DNA from 3 places in the Streptomyces sp. NPDC006140 genome. Region 3 is predicted to be linked to each of the others. Evidence: riboswitches for the same ligand, from Rfam matches in the RefSeq annotation. Region 3 holds a riboswitch; each other region holds the start of a gene.
The links. Region 3 has a riboswitch for thiamine pyrophosphate ahead of thiC (phosphomethylpyrimidine synthase ThiC). Riboswitches for the same ligand answer to the same signal wherever they lie in the genome.
Positions count from the first base shown of each region.

Region 1: another riboswitch for thiamine pyrophosphate. It lies ahead of ABZ386_RS18880 (thiamine ABC transporter substrate-binding protein); the one in region 3 lies ahead of thiC (phosphomethylpyrimidine synthase ThiC).
Region 2: another riboswitch for thiamine pyrophosphate. It lies ahead of thiO (glycine oxidase ThiO); the one in region 3 lies ahead of thiC (phosphomethylpyrimidine synthase ThiC).

Region 1 covers NZ_JBEXTS010000006.1:300,458-305,824, forward strand. Annotated here, with positions in the region: gene ABZ386_RS18865 (hypothetical protein) at 1-382, opposite strand, end outside; gene ABZ386_RS18870 (nucleotidyltransferase domain-containing protein) at 354-1,163, opposite strand; gene rlmN (23S rRNA (adenine(2503)-C(2))-methyltransferase RlmN) at 1,397-2,503, shown strand; TPP riboswitch at 2,528-2,634, shown strand; gene ABZ386_RS18880 (thiamine ABC transporter substrate-binding protein) at 2,717-3,796, shown strand; gene ABZ386_RS18885 (iron ABC transporter permease) at 3,772-5,367, shown strand, end outside.
Region 2 covers NZ_JBEXTS010000001.1:830,794-836,160, reverse strand. Annotated here, with positions in the region: gene thiE (thiamine phosphate synthase) at 1-659, opposite strand, end outside; gene ABZ386_RS03890 (Rv2175c family DNA-binding protein) at 922-1,287, opposite strand; gene ABZ386_RS03885 (FAD-dependent oxidoreductase) at 1,378-2,619, opposite strand; TPP riboswitch at 2,813-2,924, shown strand; gene thiO (glycine oxidase ThiO) at 2,922-4,091, shown strand; gene thiS (sulfur carrier protein ThiS) at 4,088-4,288, shown strand; gene ABZ386_RS03870 (thiazole synthase) at 4,291-5,088, shown strand; gene pknB (Stk1 family PASTA domain-containing Ser/Thr kinase) at 5,183-5,367, shown strand, end outside.
Region 3 covers NZ_JBEXTS010000013.1:85,370-90,736, forward strand. Annotated here, with positions in the region: gene ABZ386_RS29930 (YibE/F family protein) at 1-577, opposite strand, end outside; TPP riboswitch at 1,316-1,505, shown strand; gene thiC (phosphomethylpyrimidine synthase ThiC) at 1,498-3,282, shown strand; gene ABZ386_RS29940 (hypothetical protein) at 3,356-4,459, shown strand; gene ABZ386_RS29945 (hypothetical protein) at 4,695-5,367, opposite strand, start outside.

The sequences.
Region 1 (5,367 bases), on a different contig from region 3:
CGCTGGCGAAGTAGTCTGGCGGAACAGGGGCGGGGGGTGTTTCTCCGGGAAATGGAGTTACGCGACCAAACCAGTTACTAAGGTCGACCCTCTCTTCAACTGCTCCGAGAGCATCAAGCAGGAGCCCGCGGATCCTCCCCTCCTCGCCAGCGGAGTGACACTTCGCTGCCTTGTTTCGGGTGACCCAAGACGAAACCTGAACGCCCAACGCGATGAGTGCGGGAATGTAAGCGAGTGGACTCGTAATGAAGACCGATATGACGCTGAGAGTAAAGGTTGCCACCTGGAGCCACCTGCTCGCTCTGTACCCCTTGGCCGCCTTCTCAAGCTGCGCGTTGGCTAGTGCGATGATTTCATGAGACGACGCTTGGGAACTGGTCACCTAGCAAACTCCCCCAGTGATCGATAGCCCCTCGAATGTCTCCTTGCTGTTCACGCCGAAGGGCTTTATTGGCAATGGCTCGTGCTTCTGAAATCTTGGTAAAGCAATCTTCTCGATGCTGCGTGGATGAAGTTTTCGCAAATTCGAAGAAATCGACTATCGCGCGGGTGAGTGGTGGCATTCGGCGTGAATATGTGGCACTTGCGAAGTTTTCGATCTCGTAGGATGCGATGGGTTGCCCATGATGCTTACTCCACCACTTGATCACCTTAATTAGGTGAACGAAATCGCTTCCAAGTAGGGCACTCTTCTGATTAATCTCCTGATTTCGCCTTGCCGGGGTGTATGTGTTCCATTGGATTCGATCAGGCGACGGGATTCTGTAGGTAATTTCGCCATTGGTGCTGGCGGTATCTGGAATGGCAGGGATTACGTCAACGTCGGGACCTTGGGTGAAGTTGATGTGAACTGTATTTTCCGAGATGTATGCTTCCCGGTATCTAGGCTTTAGGGTTTCCAGTAGTTTTGCTGTGATGGAATGGGGGGTGGATTGCGTGGAAGGGTCTGGGCTTAGCGCGACAAGGATGTCTACATCGGAGAATCCTTGAATCGCTGTTGAGTGAGCCATGGAGCCAGTGACTTGGCATTCGTGAATCGCGGTCGCCTGTGAAAGGAACTGGCAAATTTCCTCGGCGCGATTCAGTGCGTCACCAATTTCACGTTGGCTCAAGCTGATGCGTCGAACAAAAAGTTCGAAACTTTTCTCCAGGGTGGCGTTCATGTATTCGATGCGCTCGGATCCTCAAGTGAAGGTGGCGTCAGGGCTGGTCCCACGTCATCCTGCCCTAGGAGTCGGACATTCGGTGGTTGCTCGACGAACTGCCTCCACCAGTCTCTGGGCCGTCCCTGGGCCGTCCGAGGCCGGCCAACGCTGACAGTCGGCACCCACAGGTGACCACCCCCACCCCGCTCCGGCCTGGGCTCCCGGCGGTGATCTGCCACACTGGACGGGTTATGCCTGCACCCGGAGAACTCACTTTCGTCGCCCCGCGCGGAGCCAAGAAGCCGCCGCGGCATCTCGCCGACCTCACTCCTGCCGAGCGCAAGGAGGCGGTCGCCGCTGTCGGGGAGAAGCCGTTTCGCGCCAAGCAGCTCTCGCAGCACTACTTCGCGCGGTACGCGCACGATCCGGAGCAGTGGACCGACATCCCGGCCGGTTCTCGTGGGCGGCTGCAGGAGGCGTTGCTGCCCGAGCTGATGACCGTCGTGCGGCATCTGTCGACCGACCAGGGCGCCACCCGCAAGACGCTCTGGCGGCTGTTCGACGGGACGCTCGTCGAGTCCGTGCTGATGCGCTACCCGGACCGGGTCACCATGTGCATCAGCTCGCAGGCCGGATGCGGGATGAACTGCCCGTTCTGTGCGACGGGGCAGGCGGGTCTCGACCGGAACCTGTCCACCGCCGAGATCGTCCACCAGATCGTGGACGGGATGCGGGCCCTGCGGGACGGGGAGGTCCCCGGCGGCCCCGCGCGGCTCAGCAACATCGTCTTCATGGGCATGGGCGAGCCGCTCGCCAACTACAACCGGGTCATCGGATCCATCCGGCGGCTCACCGATCCGGAGCCCGACGGCCTCGGGCTGTCGCAGCGCGGGATCACCGTCTCCACCGTCGGTCTCGTGCCGGCCATCCACCGGTTCGCCGACGAGGGCTTCAAGTGCCGGCTGGCGATCTCGCTGCACGCGCCCGACGACGAGCTGCGCGACACCCTCGTGCCCGTGAACACGCGGTGGAAGGTCCGGGAGGTGCTGGACGCGGGATTCGAGTACAGCGCCCGGTCCGGGCGGCGGCTGTCCATCGAGTACGCGCTGATCCGGGACATCAACGACCAGGCGTGGCGCGGTGACCGGCTGGGCCGGATGCTCAAGGGCAGGCCCGTGCACGTCAACCTCATTCCGCTGAACCCGACGCCCGGGTCGAAGTGGACCGCCTCGCGGCCTGAGGACGAGAAGGCGTTCGTGGAGGCCATCGCCGCGCATGGTGTGCCGGTGACGATCCGGGACACCCGTGGTCAGGAGATCGACGGGGCGTGCGGTCAGCTCGCCGCCACCGAACGGTAGTCTGACCACCGTAAGAACATCTGCATATTCCGACAGGGGAGCGCCACAGCGCTGAGAGTGCGGCACCCGGCCGCAGACCCTCCGAACCTGGCCCAGGTCATTCTGGGTAGGGAGATCGGTCACCACTCGAGCTGTTGCGCCCTGCCCGGGACCCCGGAAGTCCCGGGCAGGGCCGCGTCTTCTCCTGGTCACTCCAGGAGGAATCCAGTGAGCATCAACATCAGGCGGCTGACGGCGGTGGCCGTCGGGCTCGGCATGGTCGGCGCGCTGGCCGCGTGCGGGTCGTCCGACGGCTCCCAGGGGGCCGGCGACTCCAAGACCGTGACGCTCGTCAGCCACGACTCGTGGGCCGCGTCCAAGGACGTCATCGCGGCCTTCGAGAAGCAGTCCGGTTACAAGGTCCGCGTCCTCAAGGACGGCGACGCCGGGCAGGCCGTGAACAAGGCCATCCTGACCAAGGACAACCCGCAGGGCGACGTCTTCTTCGGCGTCGACAACACGCTGCTGTCCCGCGCCCTCGACAACGGCCTGTTCCAGCCGTACGAGGCGAAGGGGTCGGAGCGGATCAAGGCCGAGTACCGGGTCGACCAGGAGCAGCACCGCGTCACGCCCATCGACACCGGCGACATCTGCGTCAACTACGACAAGAAGTACTTCGCGGACCACAAGCTGGAGCCGCCGCGGAGCTTCGACGACCTGGTGAAGCCGCAGTACAAGAACCTGCTCGTGACCGAGAACGCCTCCGCGTCCTCGCCCGGCCTCGGCTTCCTGCTCGGTACCGCCGCGAAGTACGGGGACGACGGCTGGGCGGGCTACTGGAAGAAGCTCAAGGCCAACGGCGTGAAGGTCGTCGACGGCTGGGAGCAGGCCTACAACGAGGAGTTCTCCGGCTCGGCCGGCGGGAAGAAGGCCAAGGGCGACCGGCCGCTCGTCGTGTCGTACGCCTCCTCGCCGCCCGCCGAGGTCGTCTTCGCCGACCCGAAGCCGGGCACGGCCCCGACCGGGGTCGCCGAGGGCACCTGCTTCCGGCAGGTCGAGTACGCGGGGCTGCTCAGCAACGCCAAGAACACCAAGGGTGGCAAGGCCCTCCTCGACTTCCTCGTCAGCAAGAGGTTCCAGCAGGACATGCCGCTCAACATGTTCGTGTACCCGGTGACCGAGGGCGCCCAGGTGCCGCCGGAGTTCGTGAAGTACGGGCCGCAGGCGAAGGACCCCGAGACCATGGACCCGGCGAAGATCGCCGACCACCGTGACCAGTGGGTCAAGTCGTGGACCTCACTCGTGCTGAAGTAGCCGTCCGCAGGCGGGGCGCGGCGGCGCGGTTCGGTCTGCTGGCCGTGCCCGTCGCGTTCTTCGGGGTCTTCTTCGCCTATCCGGTCGCCGCGATCGTCGCGCGCGGCCTGAAGGCCGACGGGGCCTGGCACCTCGGGCGGATCGGGGAGGTGCTGGCGCAGTCCGACGTCCGGCACGTCCTGTGGTTCACCACCTGGCAGGCGCTCGTCTCCACCGCGCTCACGCTGCTCGTCGCGCTGCCCGGCGCGTACGTCTTCGCGCGCTTGGACTTCCCCGGCAAACACGTGCTGCGGGCGGTCGTGACCGTGCCGTTCGTGCTGCCGACGGTCGTCGTCGGTACGGCGTTCCTGGCGCTGGTCGGGCGCGGCGGGCTGCTCGACGAGCTGTGGGGCGTGCGGCTGGACACCACGGTGTGGGCGATCCTGCTCGCGCACGTCTTCTTCAACTACGCGGTCGTCGTACGGACTGTCGGCGGGCTCTGGGCGCAGCTCGACCCGCGGCAGGAGGAGGCCGCGCGGATGCTCGGCGCGTCGCCCCTGAAGGCCTGGCGGCAGGTCACGCTCCCGGCCCTCGCGCCCGCGGTGGCCGCCGCCGCGCTGATGGTGTTCCTGTTCACCTTCACCTCCTTCGGCGTCGTCCAGATCCTCGGCGGGCCCACCTTCTCGACCCTGGAAGTGGAGATCTACCGGCAGACGTCCGAGATCTTCGACCTGTCCACGGCGGCCGTGCTGACGCTGATCCAGTTCGCCGCGGTGGGGGCGATCCTCGCCCTGCACGCCTGGACCGTGCGGCGGCGGGAGACGGCGCTGCGGCTGGTGGACGCCGCCGGGACCGCGCGCCGGCCGCGCGGCGCCGGGCAGTGGGCGCTGCTGGGCGGGGTCCTGGTCACCGTGGTCGTGCTGCTCCTGCTGCCGCCGGCCGTGCTGGTGCGGCGGTCCCTGGAAGCGCCCGGCTTCGGCTACTACCGGGCGCTGACCAGCGACGACGGGGGAGTGTTCCTGGTCCCGCCGATCGAGGCGGTCGGCAACTCCCTGTCGTACGCCGTCGCCGCCACGGCCATCGCCGTGGTGATCGGCTCGCTCGCCGCCGTCGCGCTCACCCGCCGGGACGCCGGGCGGTTCGTGCGCGGCTTCGACGCGCTGCTGATGCTGCCGCTCGGGGTGTCCGCGGTGACCGTCGGCTTCGGGTTCCTGATCGCGCTGGACGAGCCGCCGCTGGACCTGCGGTCCTCCTGGATCCTCGTGCCGCTCGCGCAGGCGCTGGTCGGGGTGCCGTTCGTCGTCCGGACGATGCTGCCCGTGCTGCGGGCGGTGGACGCGCGGCTGCGGGAGGCGGCCTCGGTGCTGGGCGCCTCGCCCTGGCGGGTGTGGCGGGAGGTGGACCTGCCGATGGTGCGGCGGGCGCTGCTGATCGCCGCCGGGTTCGCCTTCGCCGTGTCGCTCGGGGAGTTCGGGGCGACGGTGTTCATCGCGCGGCCCGACAACCCGACGCTGCCGGTGGCCGTGGCCCGGCTGCTGGGGCGGCCCGGTGACCTCAACTACGGGCAGGCGATGGCCCTGTCGACGATTCTG
Region 2 (5,367 bases), on a different contig from region 3:
CACTCCGTCTCGCGCAGCCGTTTCGCGAACTGGGATGCCGCCGCGCCCGGGTCGTCGGCCTCGGTGATCGCCCGTACGACGACCACGCGCCGGGCCCCGGCTTCCAGGACCTGGTCGAGGTTGCCGAGGTCGATGCCGCCGATGGCGAACCAGGGCCGGTCGGTGCCAAGGGCCGCGGTGGACCGGACGAGGTCCAGGCCGGGGGCGTGGCGGCCGGGCTTGGTGGGGGTCGGCCAGCACGGCCCGGTGCAGAAGTAGTCCACGCCGTCCTGGACGGCGGCCGCGGCGGCCTCGGACTCGGCGTGGGTGGAGCGGCCGATCAGGACGTCCTCGCCGAGGATCGCCCGGGCCGCGGGGACCGGGAGGTCGCCCTGGCCGAGATGCAGCACGTCGGAGCCGGCGGCGTGGGCGACGTCCGCCCGGTCGTTGACCGCGAGGAGCTTGCCGTGCCGGGCGCAGGCGTCGGCGAAGACGGCCAGGTGCTCCAGCTCCTCGGCGGCCTCCATGCCCTTGTCCCGCAACTGCACGATGTCGACCCCGCCGGCCAGCACGGCATCGAGGAACTCCGCGAGGTCGCCCTGCCGCTTGCGGGCGTCGGTGCACAGGTAGACCCGGGCGTCGGCGAGCTGGGCCCGTGCGGTGGTGGCGGTGCCGGACATGCGTGTCCCCCCTGGGTGTCGGTGGCGCGGGCGGGCCCGCGGGTACGTCGGTGCCGTACGGGTGCGGGAGCGCCCCTGTCCCGCCACGACACCTCGGGCACCCTACGCCCACCCCGGGCCGGTCGGCCGGGGCGCTCACGGCCTCGGACGGGCGCGGCCCACCCTTGGGCCGTGACCCCCACGGGCCACGGCCCACACCGGGCGGTTGTCCAGGCCCGGCCCCGCTCGCACGGCGCCGGACGGTTGTTCGGTCGCGGTCGGGTCAGACCGCGAGCGCCTGGGCGCGGCGCTTCACCTCCGTGCCGCGATTCTCGCTGAGCGCCTGCGCCGGTGTGCCGGGCAGGCTGGGGTCGGGGGTGAAGAGCCACTCCAGCATCTCTTCGTCCGTGAAGCCGTCGTCCCGCAGGAGCGTCAAGGTGCCGGACAGGCCCTTGACGACCTTGTCCCCGTCGATGAAGGCGGCGGGGACGTGCAGCGCGCGGTTCTCACCACGGCGTACGGCGATGAGCTGGCCGTCCTTGACCAGCTGCCGCACACGCGTCACCTCGACGCCGAGCTGTTCGGCGATGTCGGGGAGGGTGAGCCAGGCGGGGACGAGAGCATCGATCTTCGCGTCAATCTCGGTCACGGAAACCAGCCTGCCATCCCCCACTGACAGTCGGAAGTCAGCCCCGTCCACCTGGGCGGACGCGCCGGGCCGGGCCGGGCCCCCAGGCCCTCAAGCCGTGGCCGCTTTCAAGGGTCTCGCCGGGTCCTGGAGCAGCGCCGGGTTCATCGGCGTGCCCGCCTCGATCAGGCGGCGGCCCTGCGCCAGGTCCCGGGGGCGGCCCACGGCCAGCAGCGCCACCAGCCGGTCCCCGCGCAGCCAGCAGACCGTCCAGGCGGGGCCGGACGGATCGCCCCGCCACAGCAGGGTGTCGGCGGCCGCGTGGTGCCCGGCGTACTGCACGAACCGCCCGAACTGCTCCGACCAGAAGTACGGCACCGGGTCGTAGACCGCGGGGGTCTCGCCGGTGGTCCGGCCGATGATGTTCACCGCGACCGTGCGCGGCCCCTGGAGGGCGTTGTCCCAGTGGTGCACGAGCAGGCGCTCGCCGTAGCGGCCCGAGGGGAAGGAGGCGCAGTCGCCGACCGCGTAGACGTCCGGCGCGGAGGTGCGCAGGTGCTCGTCGGCCACGATCTCGCCGTGTGCGCCGAGCTCGACCCCGGAGCCGGCCAGCCAGGCCGTCGCCGGGCGGGCGCCGATGCCGACGACGACCGCGCCGGCGGGCAGCCGGGAGCCGTCGTCGAGGAGCACCGCGCCGGGCTCGACGCCCGCCACGCGCGCGTGGGTGCGCAGCACGGCCCCCGCGTCGGCGTACCAGCGGGCCATCGGGGCGGCGACCTCGGCGGGCAGCGCCCCGGCGAGCGGCCGCTCGGCGGCCTCCACGACGGTCACCGCGCAGCCCGCCTCGCGCGCGGCCGTGGCGAACTCCGCGCCGATCCAGCCGGCGCCGACGACCACGATCTCGTGCCGGCGGGCCAGCACCGGGCGCAGCCGCTCGGCGTCGTCCAGGGTGCGCAGCAGATGCACGCCGGGCACGCCCTCCGCGCCGGGCAGCCGGACGGGTTCGGCGCCGGTCGCGACGACCAGGACGTCGTACGGCACGGGCCCGTCCTCGGTGTCCAGCTCGTGGTCTTGCGGGCGCAGGCCGAGCACCTCGCAGCCGAGTCGCAGCTCGATGCCGAGGGCCTCGAAGTCGACGTCGAAGGCGGAGCCCTCCGCCTTGCCGAGGAGGACGGCCTTGGACAACGGGGGCCGGTCGTACGGCTGGTGGGGCTCTGCGCCGATCAGGAGCACGGTGCCGGTGAAGCCCTGCTCGCGCAGGGCGACGGCGGTCTGCACACCGGCCATGCCCGCGCCCGCCACGACCACGCGCCGCGGCGCGGACGAACCTGGTTCCTGCGTCTGCTCGCTCACCTGATCACCATAGACAACTGACATTTCGTCAGTCAGTGCTCATGCGCCGTGACCTGCTGCACAGCGCCTCTCCCGCCGCCCGTTCCTGCCTTTCCGGGTACCCGCGAACGGCCCGGGTACGACCCCGCCACGCCCGGGCGGGGACGGAGGCTCCCTTACTGCGGCACACGGCCTCCGGCTAGGCTGGCCGACGTAGAGCACTCGCGGGAGCCCGGACGCACCGGGCTGAGAGGGAGGCTGGCGGCCTCCGACCGTACGAACCTGATCCGGGTCATGCCGGCGAAGGGAGGGGCTGGACGCCCATGTCGCGTACGCGCACGTCAGACGTCCTCGTCGTCGGGGGCGGGATCATCGGGCTGGTCACCGCGTGGCGGGCCGCGCAGCGCGGGTTCGCCACGGCCGTGGCGGACCCCGAGCCGGGCGGCGGGGCCGCGCAGGTCGCGGCCGGGATGCTGGCCGCCGTCACGGAACTGCACTACGGCGAGCAGACCCTGCTCGGCCTGAACCTCGCCTCGGCCCGGCGCTACCCGGACTTCGCGGCCGAGCTCACCGAGCTGACCGGCCACGACCTCGGCTACCGGCGCTGCGGCACGCTCGCCGTGGCGCTGGACGCCGACGACCGGGCCCACCTGCGCGAACTGCACGCCCTGCAGCAGCAGTCGGGCCTGGACTCGCAGTGGCTGTCGGGGCGGGAGTGCCGCCGCCTGGAGCCGATGCTCGCGCCGGGCGTGCGCGGCGGGCTGCGGGTCGACGGCGACCACCAGATCGACCCGCGGCGGCTGGCCGGGGCGCTGGTGGCCGCGTGCGAGCGGGCGGGCGTGGTCTTCCACCACGCGTGGGCCGAGCGGCTGACCGTCGCGGGTGACCGGGCCACCGGTGTGGTCACCGCCGACGGGACCGAGCTGGGCGCCGGGCAGGTCGTGCTGGCCGGGGGCAGCCTGAGCGGGCGGCTCGCGGGCGTCCCGGAGGAGGTGCTGCCGCCCGTGCGGCCGGTGAAGGGGCAGGTCGTACGGCTGACCATGCCGGAGCGGCACGGGCCGTTCCTCAGCCGGACCGTGCGCGCGGTCGTGCGCGGCAGCCACGTCTACCTGGTGCCGCGCGAGAGCGGCGAGCTGGTGATCGGGGCGACCAGCGAGGAACTGGGCTGGGACACCACCGTCACCGCGGGCGGCGTCTACGAGCTGCTGCGCGACGCCCACGAGCTGGTCCCGGGCATCACCGAGCTGCCGCTCACCGAGACCCGGGCCGGACTGCGCCCCGGCTCGCCCGACAACGCGCCGCTGCTCGGCCCGACCGGCCTCGACGGACTGCTGCTGGCCACCGGGCACTACCGCAACGGCGTCCTGCTCACGCCGGTCACCGGCGACGCCCTGGCGCACGCCCTGGCGACGGGCGAACTCCCCGAGGAAGCCCGCCCCTTCACGCCGAAGCGCTTCAGTACCGCCACCGCACTCACGGAGCAGCCCGCATGAACATCTCCGTCAACGGAGAGCCCCGGGACGTCCGGCCCGGCACGGCTCTCGACACCGTCGTGAAGTCGCTGACCACCTCACCCTCGGGAGTGGCCGCCGCCCTCAACGAAACCGTCGTCCCGCGCACGCAGTGGCCGTCCACACCCCTGACCGAGGGGGACCGCGTGGAAGTCCTCACCGCCGTCCAAGGAGGCTGACCATGGCCGACGATCCGTTCGTCCTCGGGGGTACGTCCTTCACGTCCCGCCTGATCATGGGCACGGGCGGGGCGCCCAGCCTCGACGTGCTGGAGCGGTCGCTGGTCGCCTCCGGGACGGAGCTGACGACCGTCGCGATGCGCCGCGTGAACCCCTCGGTGCACGGCTCGGTGCTGTCCGTCCTGGACAAGCTCGGCATCCGCGTCCTGCCCAACACGGCGGGCTGCTTCACCGCCGGTGAGGCCGTCCTCACGGCCCGGCTCGCGCGCGAGGCCCTCGGCACCGACCTGATCAAGCTGGAGGTCATCGCCGACGAGCGCACGCTGCTGCCGGACCCGATCGAGCTGCTGGAGGCGGCCGAGACGCTCGTCGACGACGGCTTCACGGTGCTGCCGTACACCAACGACGACCCGGTGCTGGCGCGCAAGCTGGAGGACGTGGGCTGCGCGGCGGTCATGCCGCTCGGCTCGCCCATCGGCTCCGGGCTCGGCATCCGCAACCCGCACAACTTCCAGCTGATCGTCGAGCACGCGCGCGTGCCGGTGATCCTGGACGCGGGCGCGGGGACGGCGTCGGACGCGGCGCTGGCGATGGAGCTGGGCTGCGCGGGTGTGATGCTCGCCTCGGCGGTGACGCGGGCACAGGAGCCGGTGCTGATGGCCGACGCCATGCGGCATGCCGTGGAGGCCGGGCGGCTGGCGTACCGGGCGGGGCGGATCCCGCGGCGGCACTTCGCGGAGGCGTCGTCGCCCGCGGAGGGCATGGCGGAGCTGGACCCGGAGCGGCCCGCCTTCCGGTGAGGGTGCGGCGGGCACGTCACAGGTCGGCTGCAGTACCGGTGCGATCTTCGGCGGGCTGCGCGGGGTGACAGTGGTGGCTCGTACACTCGCCTGCGTGGACACGACCCTTCAGGACCCCTTGGTCGGGCAGGTGCTCGACGGCCGGTACCGCATCGACGCGCGGATCGCGGTCGGCGGGATGGCCACGGTCTACCGGGCCGTGGACACCCGGCTCGACCGGGTCCTCGCGCTCAAGGTGATGCACCCCTCGCTCGCGGTCGACGGCTCGTTCGTCGAGCG
Region 3 (5,367 bases):
GCGCGATGAGCATGATGGCGCTCGCGCCCACCACCGCCACGACCAGGGGATTCGAGCCCTGCAGGATCGCCGGCAGGATGAAGAAGTTCAGGACCAGGAAGCTGATCGCCAGTGCGACCAGGGCCATGACACCCCGCAGCCGCCCGACGACCACGACGGCGAGGGCGAAGATGCCGGCCAGCAGGCCCATGGGCAGTCGGCGGTTGACGTCGGTGACCGAGTACTGCAGGTCCCTCGGCGCGGAGGGCTCGTAGGCGACCACGACCTTCTGGCCCTCGTGCAGCTGGCGGGACTGGTCCGGCTGGACGATCTCGGTGAAGGTGCGGCCCTTGTCGTCGCCGCTGTCGACCCGGATCGTCGCCCGCTTGCAGGTGCCGTTCTCCTGCTGCACCGCGGAGGAGCCCTCGGCGGTGGAGGTGTCGCCGGTCGGCGGGACGCCCGAGGCGCCGGCCTCCTTGCAGCTCACGTCGACGACCTTGGTGACCGTGGCCTGCTGGGTCTGCCGGTCGAAGCCGACGCCGGTGCGCTCGTGCGGCGGGGCGCCGCCCGGCCACAGCACGACGAGCCCGACCAGCACGGCCGCGGTGAACGGGATCAGGACCGCCGCGATGACCTTCCGCAGATGCAGGGAGACGGGCGTGGCCGGGCCGTGGCTGTGGCTGTGCGAATGCCCGTGCCCGTGTCCGCCGCCCGGCCCTGACCCGGAGCCGTGCCCGTGACCATGCCCGCCACCGCCGCCGGGCCCGCCTCCGGAACCGGGACCCTGCCCACCGGAGGGACCTGGGCCCTGCCCGCCGGAGGGGCCGGGTCCGTGCCCACCGGAGTGACCGGGGCCCTGCCCACCGGAGTGACCGGGGCCCTGCCCGCCAACGGGGCCGCCCTGTCCACCGCCGGAGCCGGAACCTTGGCCCCCGCCGTAGCCGGGCCCGTACCCACCGCCGCGGCCGAGGCCCTGCCCACCGGCAGAACCGACACCATGCCCTCCGGGGGAACCCGGACCGCGCCCACCCGCGGAACCGGGACCGTGCTCACCGCCGGCCCTGGACGCCCCGCCCCCGAAACCCGCACCGGGTCCATACCCCTGGCCATGGCCCTGCTCCTGGCCATGCCCCTGCCCCCGGGCAGGGCCATGCCCCGCTCCGGCGGAGAAATCATGGCCGTCTCCCGGGCCGTTGCCGTTTCCGGCGCCGGATCCGCGGGGCGGCTCGGGCGGTGGGTAAGGGGGACGCTGCGTCGTGGTCACCGACCGATCATCGCAAGAACGAGGGGGGCCCTCTGTTCACCGCGCCAAGATTGCCGCTAGCGTGGAGGCACCTTTTGTACACGCGGGAGCTCGGAGCACCGGGCTGAGAGGGCGCTGACCTCCGTCCCAGCGATGTTTCACATGAAACATCGCCGGAGTCGAGTGATGTTTCACACGAAACGTCGCCGGACGGATACCGCTGCGTCGACCGCCGAACCTGTTACCGGGTAATGCCGGCGTAGGGAGTAGGTCTCATGACCAACAAGGACGCACGCACGCCTGCCTCCGTTCAGGACGGACAGTCCGAGGAGGCCGGGAAGTCCATCGGCTGGCACAAGGCGTACGTCGAGGGCACCCGCCCCGACCTGCGGGTGCCGGTCCGTCAGGTGCATCTCACCAACGGGCAGTCGGTCACGCTGTACGACACATCCGGCCCCTATACCGATCCGCACGTCGAGACCGACGTCCGCAGGGGCCTGCCGCCGCTGCGCGAGAACTGGATCATCGCCCGCGGCGACACCGAGGAGTACGCGGGCCGCCCCGTCCGCCCCGAGGACGACGGCATCAAGCACACCTCGCCCCGCGGCGGCCTGCGCAACCTCGACGCCGTCTTCCCCGGCCGGCCACGTCAGCCACGCCGCAGCAGGGACGGCAAGGCGGTCACGCAGCTCGCGTACGCCCGCCGGGGCGAGATCACGCCCGAGATGGAGTACGTGGCCATCCGGGAGAACGTTTCGCCCGAGGTCGTGCGCGACGAGATCGCGGCGGGCCGGGCGGTGCTGCCGGCCAACGTCAACCACCCGGAGATCGAGCCGATGATCATCGGCAAGCGGTTCCTGGTGAAGGTCAACGCCAACATCGGCAACTCGGCCGTGACGTCCTCCATCGAGGAGGAGGTCGAGAAGATGACCTGGGCGACCCGCTGGGGCGCCGACACGGTCATGGACCTGTCCACCGGCCGCAACATCCACACCACGCGTGAGTGGGTGCTGCGCAACTCCCCCGTCCCCATCGGCACCGTGCCGCTCTACCAGGCCCTGGAGAAGGTCGACGGCCGCGCCGAGGAACTGACCTGGGAGATCTACAAGGACACGGTCATCGAGCAGGCCGAGCAGGGCGTGGACTACATGACGGTCCACGCGGGCGTGCGCCTGGCGTACGTGCCGCTGACGGCGAACCGCAAGACCGGCATCGTCTCCCGCGGTGGCTCGATCATGGCCGCCTGGTGCCTCGCGCACCACAAGGAGTCGTTCCTCTACGAGAACTTCGAGGAGCTCTGCGAGATCCTCGCCGCCTACGACGTCACGTACTCCCTCGGAGACGGTCTGCGGCCCGGTTCGATCGCGGACGCCAACGACGAGGCGCAGTTCGCGGAGTTGAGGACGCTCGGGGAACTCAACCGGATCGCCAAGCGTTTCAACGTACAGACCATGATCGAAGGCCCGGGCCACGTCCCGATGCACAAGATCAAGGAGAACATCGACCTTCAGCAGGAGATCTGCGATGAAGCTCCGTTCTATACGCTCGGCCCGCTGACCACGGACGTCGCCCCGGCGTACGACCACATCACCTCCGGCATCGGTGCCGCGATGATCGCCTGGTGGGGCACGGCCATGCTGTGCTACGTCACGCCCAAGGAGCACCTGGGCCTGCCGAACCGCGACGACGTCAAGACCGGCGTCATCACCTACAAGATCGCCGCCCACGCGGCCGACCTCGCCAAGGGGCATCCGGGCGCGCAGGAGTGGGACGACGCGCTGTCCGACGCCCGCTTCGAGTTCCGGTGGGAGGACCAGTTCAACCTGGCCCTCGACCCGGACACGGCACGGGAGTTCCACGACGAGACCCTGCCGGCGGAACCCGCCAAGACGGCCCACTTCTGCTCGATGTGCGGTCCGAAGTTCTGCAGCATGAAGATCTCGCAGGACATCCGCCGTGAACACGGCGGCAGCCGGAGTGAGATCGAGGAGGGCATGGCACAGAAGTCGAAGGAGTTCGCGGCGAGCGGGAACCGGGTGTACCTGCCGATCGCGGACTGATCCGGACTGCCGGCCGCGTAACGGAAACAGCACGGCGCACCCTGCCCGGCCCAAGATCCCTAAGGTTTCTGCCATGGATGGGATCGATGTGGTCAACGGCGTCGTGGGCGCTGTCCTCGGCATGTTGTTCGCCGTGCTGTTCCAGCAGCCGCTGCAGGACGCGTGGTACCGCCTGCGCAGACGCTCGACGAGCGCGATCCGCAGCATGGGCCGGCGGGACGAGTCGGCGCCCGCCTGGCGGGCGTTCTCCCTCGGCCCGCTCCAGACGTCCGCCCTCATCGTCGAGGGCGACGGAGAGTTGCCCATATCGCCTGAAACTGTCCATGTGCAGGTGCTCGACGAGGAGGTGACGCTGCCCGCGGACATGGCCGGCTGGCGGGACGAGATCGCCGAGGAGAGCGAGCGCCTGCAAGCCGAGGGACGCACTCCCCTGTGGAACGGCCCCCGGTACGCGGTCGAATCCCTCGACATCTCCCGTACGGCCCTGGAGGAGCGCCCCGAAGTCCACCTGCGACTGCGCCCGACCGACTACTACACCTTCCTCGCAGCACAGCAACTGGACCGCCGGCTCCCGGACGGTACGACGCCCAGATCGCGCTATCTGGACCCGGACGAGCCGCTCAAGGCCCCGGCGTTCCTGCAGTGCAGCCTGGGGGTCAACATCGCGGTCGTCACCGCGGACGACATGCTCGTGGTGACCCAGCGCAGCGACCGGGTCCGGATGGCACCGGGCGTCTGGAACTCCTCCGTCAACGAGGGCCTGTCACGCCACATCGACTCGTCGGGGAGGAACGCACCGGACCTGCACGCCGTGGCCCGCCGCGGCATGCGGGAGGAACTGTCCCTGGAGGCCCAGGAGTACACGCTCGAACTGCTGGCCTTCGTGCTGGACGTGGAGAGGAGGGGCTGGAGTGCGCACTTCTACGCCAGGTTGCGGGAGCTCAAGAGCACGGATCTGCAGGCGCGGATGAGCAGGGGCGTCGCCGACCGTTGGGAGCACCAGACCATCGACTTCGTCCCCTTCCGGCCGACGACGGTGGTCAGGTACCTGCTGCGCGACGACCGCGTCCACCGGTGGGCGCCGACGGCACCGGCGCTGTACCACCTCGCGCTGGTGCACGCCTTCAGCCGTCGCACGGTCGAACGGGTCGAGGCACAGATCCTCCGCCGCCTGTGAATCCACCCACCGCGTGGATCCGGTGCCGCCGCAGGGTGGGGCGGGGCCGGTGTCACAGGGTGAGTCCGGTGCCGCAGGGTGGGCCGGTGCCGGAGGTTGGATATGGCGCCGAAGGGTGTGGCCGGTGCCGGAGGTTGGATCCGGTGCAGCAGGGCCGGGTGTCCGGCTTGCGCTCCCTGTGCTGCTCCCCGCGGGGGAGCGCAAGCCGACGGGCGCCGCGAAAGGGCGCCGACGGCTACTCCGGCTGGTGTTCCGGTCCTCCGAAGTCCGGGCTGGTGTAGTCCGGGCTGGTGAAGCTCGGCCGCGAGCCGCGGCCGCCGTCGTCCGGGCTGGTGAAACCCGGACGGTCGTAGCCGAGGTGCGGCATGCGGCTGACCGGTGTGGACGGGGACGGGCGGTGCAGCGCTGCGGCCGCATCCGGGCCGGTGAGGGCCTCCCGCAGGAAGGGCAGGATGCCCCGCTCCAACAGGGCCTCACGCCAGTCCTCCCTGGCTCGGTCCACCTCCTGTTGCAGTTCGCCGTACGGACCGCTCTCGGCCGTCGGCTTGTTGCGCAGGGCGGTGAGCAGGAGTCCCACCGCGGCGACGAGGATCGCGACCGCGGTGACGGCGCCGAACACCCAGCCCGTGGTGAGCAGGGTCTGGGCGAACGCCTGCCCGGGGTCGAGCATCCGCAGGATGTAGCCGACGAGCAGGAAGATCGCCGCCGCGGTGCCGGCCAGGACAGGAGCGAGGACGGCGACGACGGCGACGGCGCCCGCGCCGGCGGTCTCGGCGACCTCGCCCATCGTGGCGGCGAGCCCCGTCGCGCCCGTGCCCGGCTCGGAGGAGCCGGACTCGCGGACGGACGGCGAGGCGGAGGGCGCCGGGTGGCGCAGCTCCTCGCGGACCTTGACGTAGTGCTGGTAT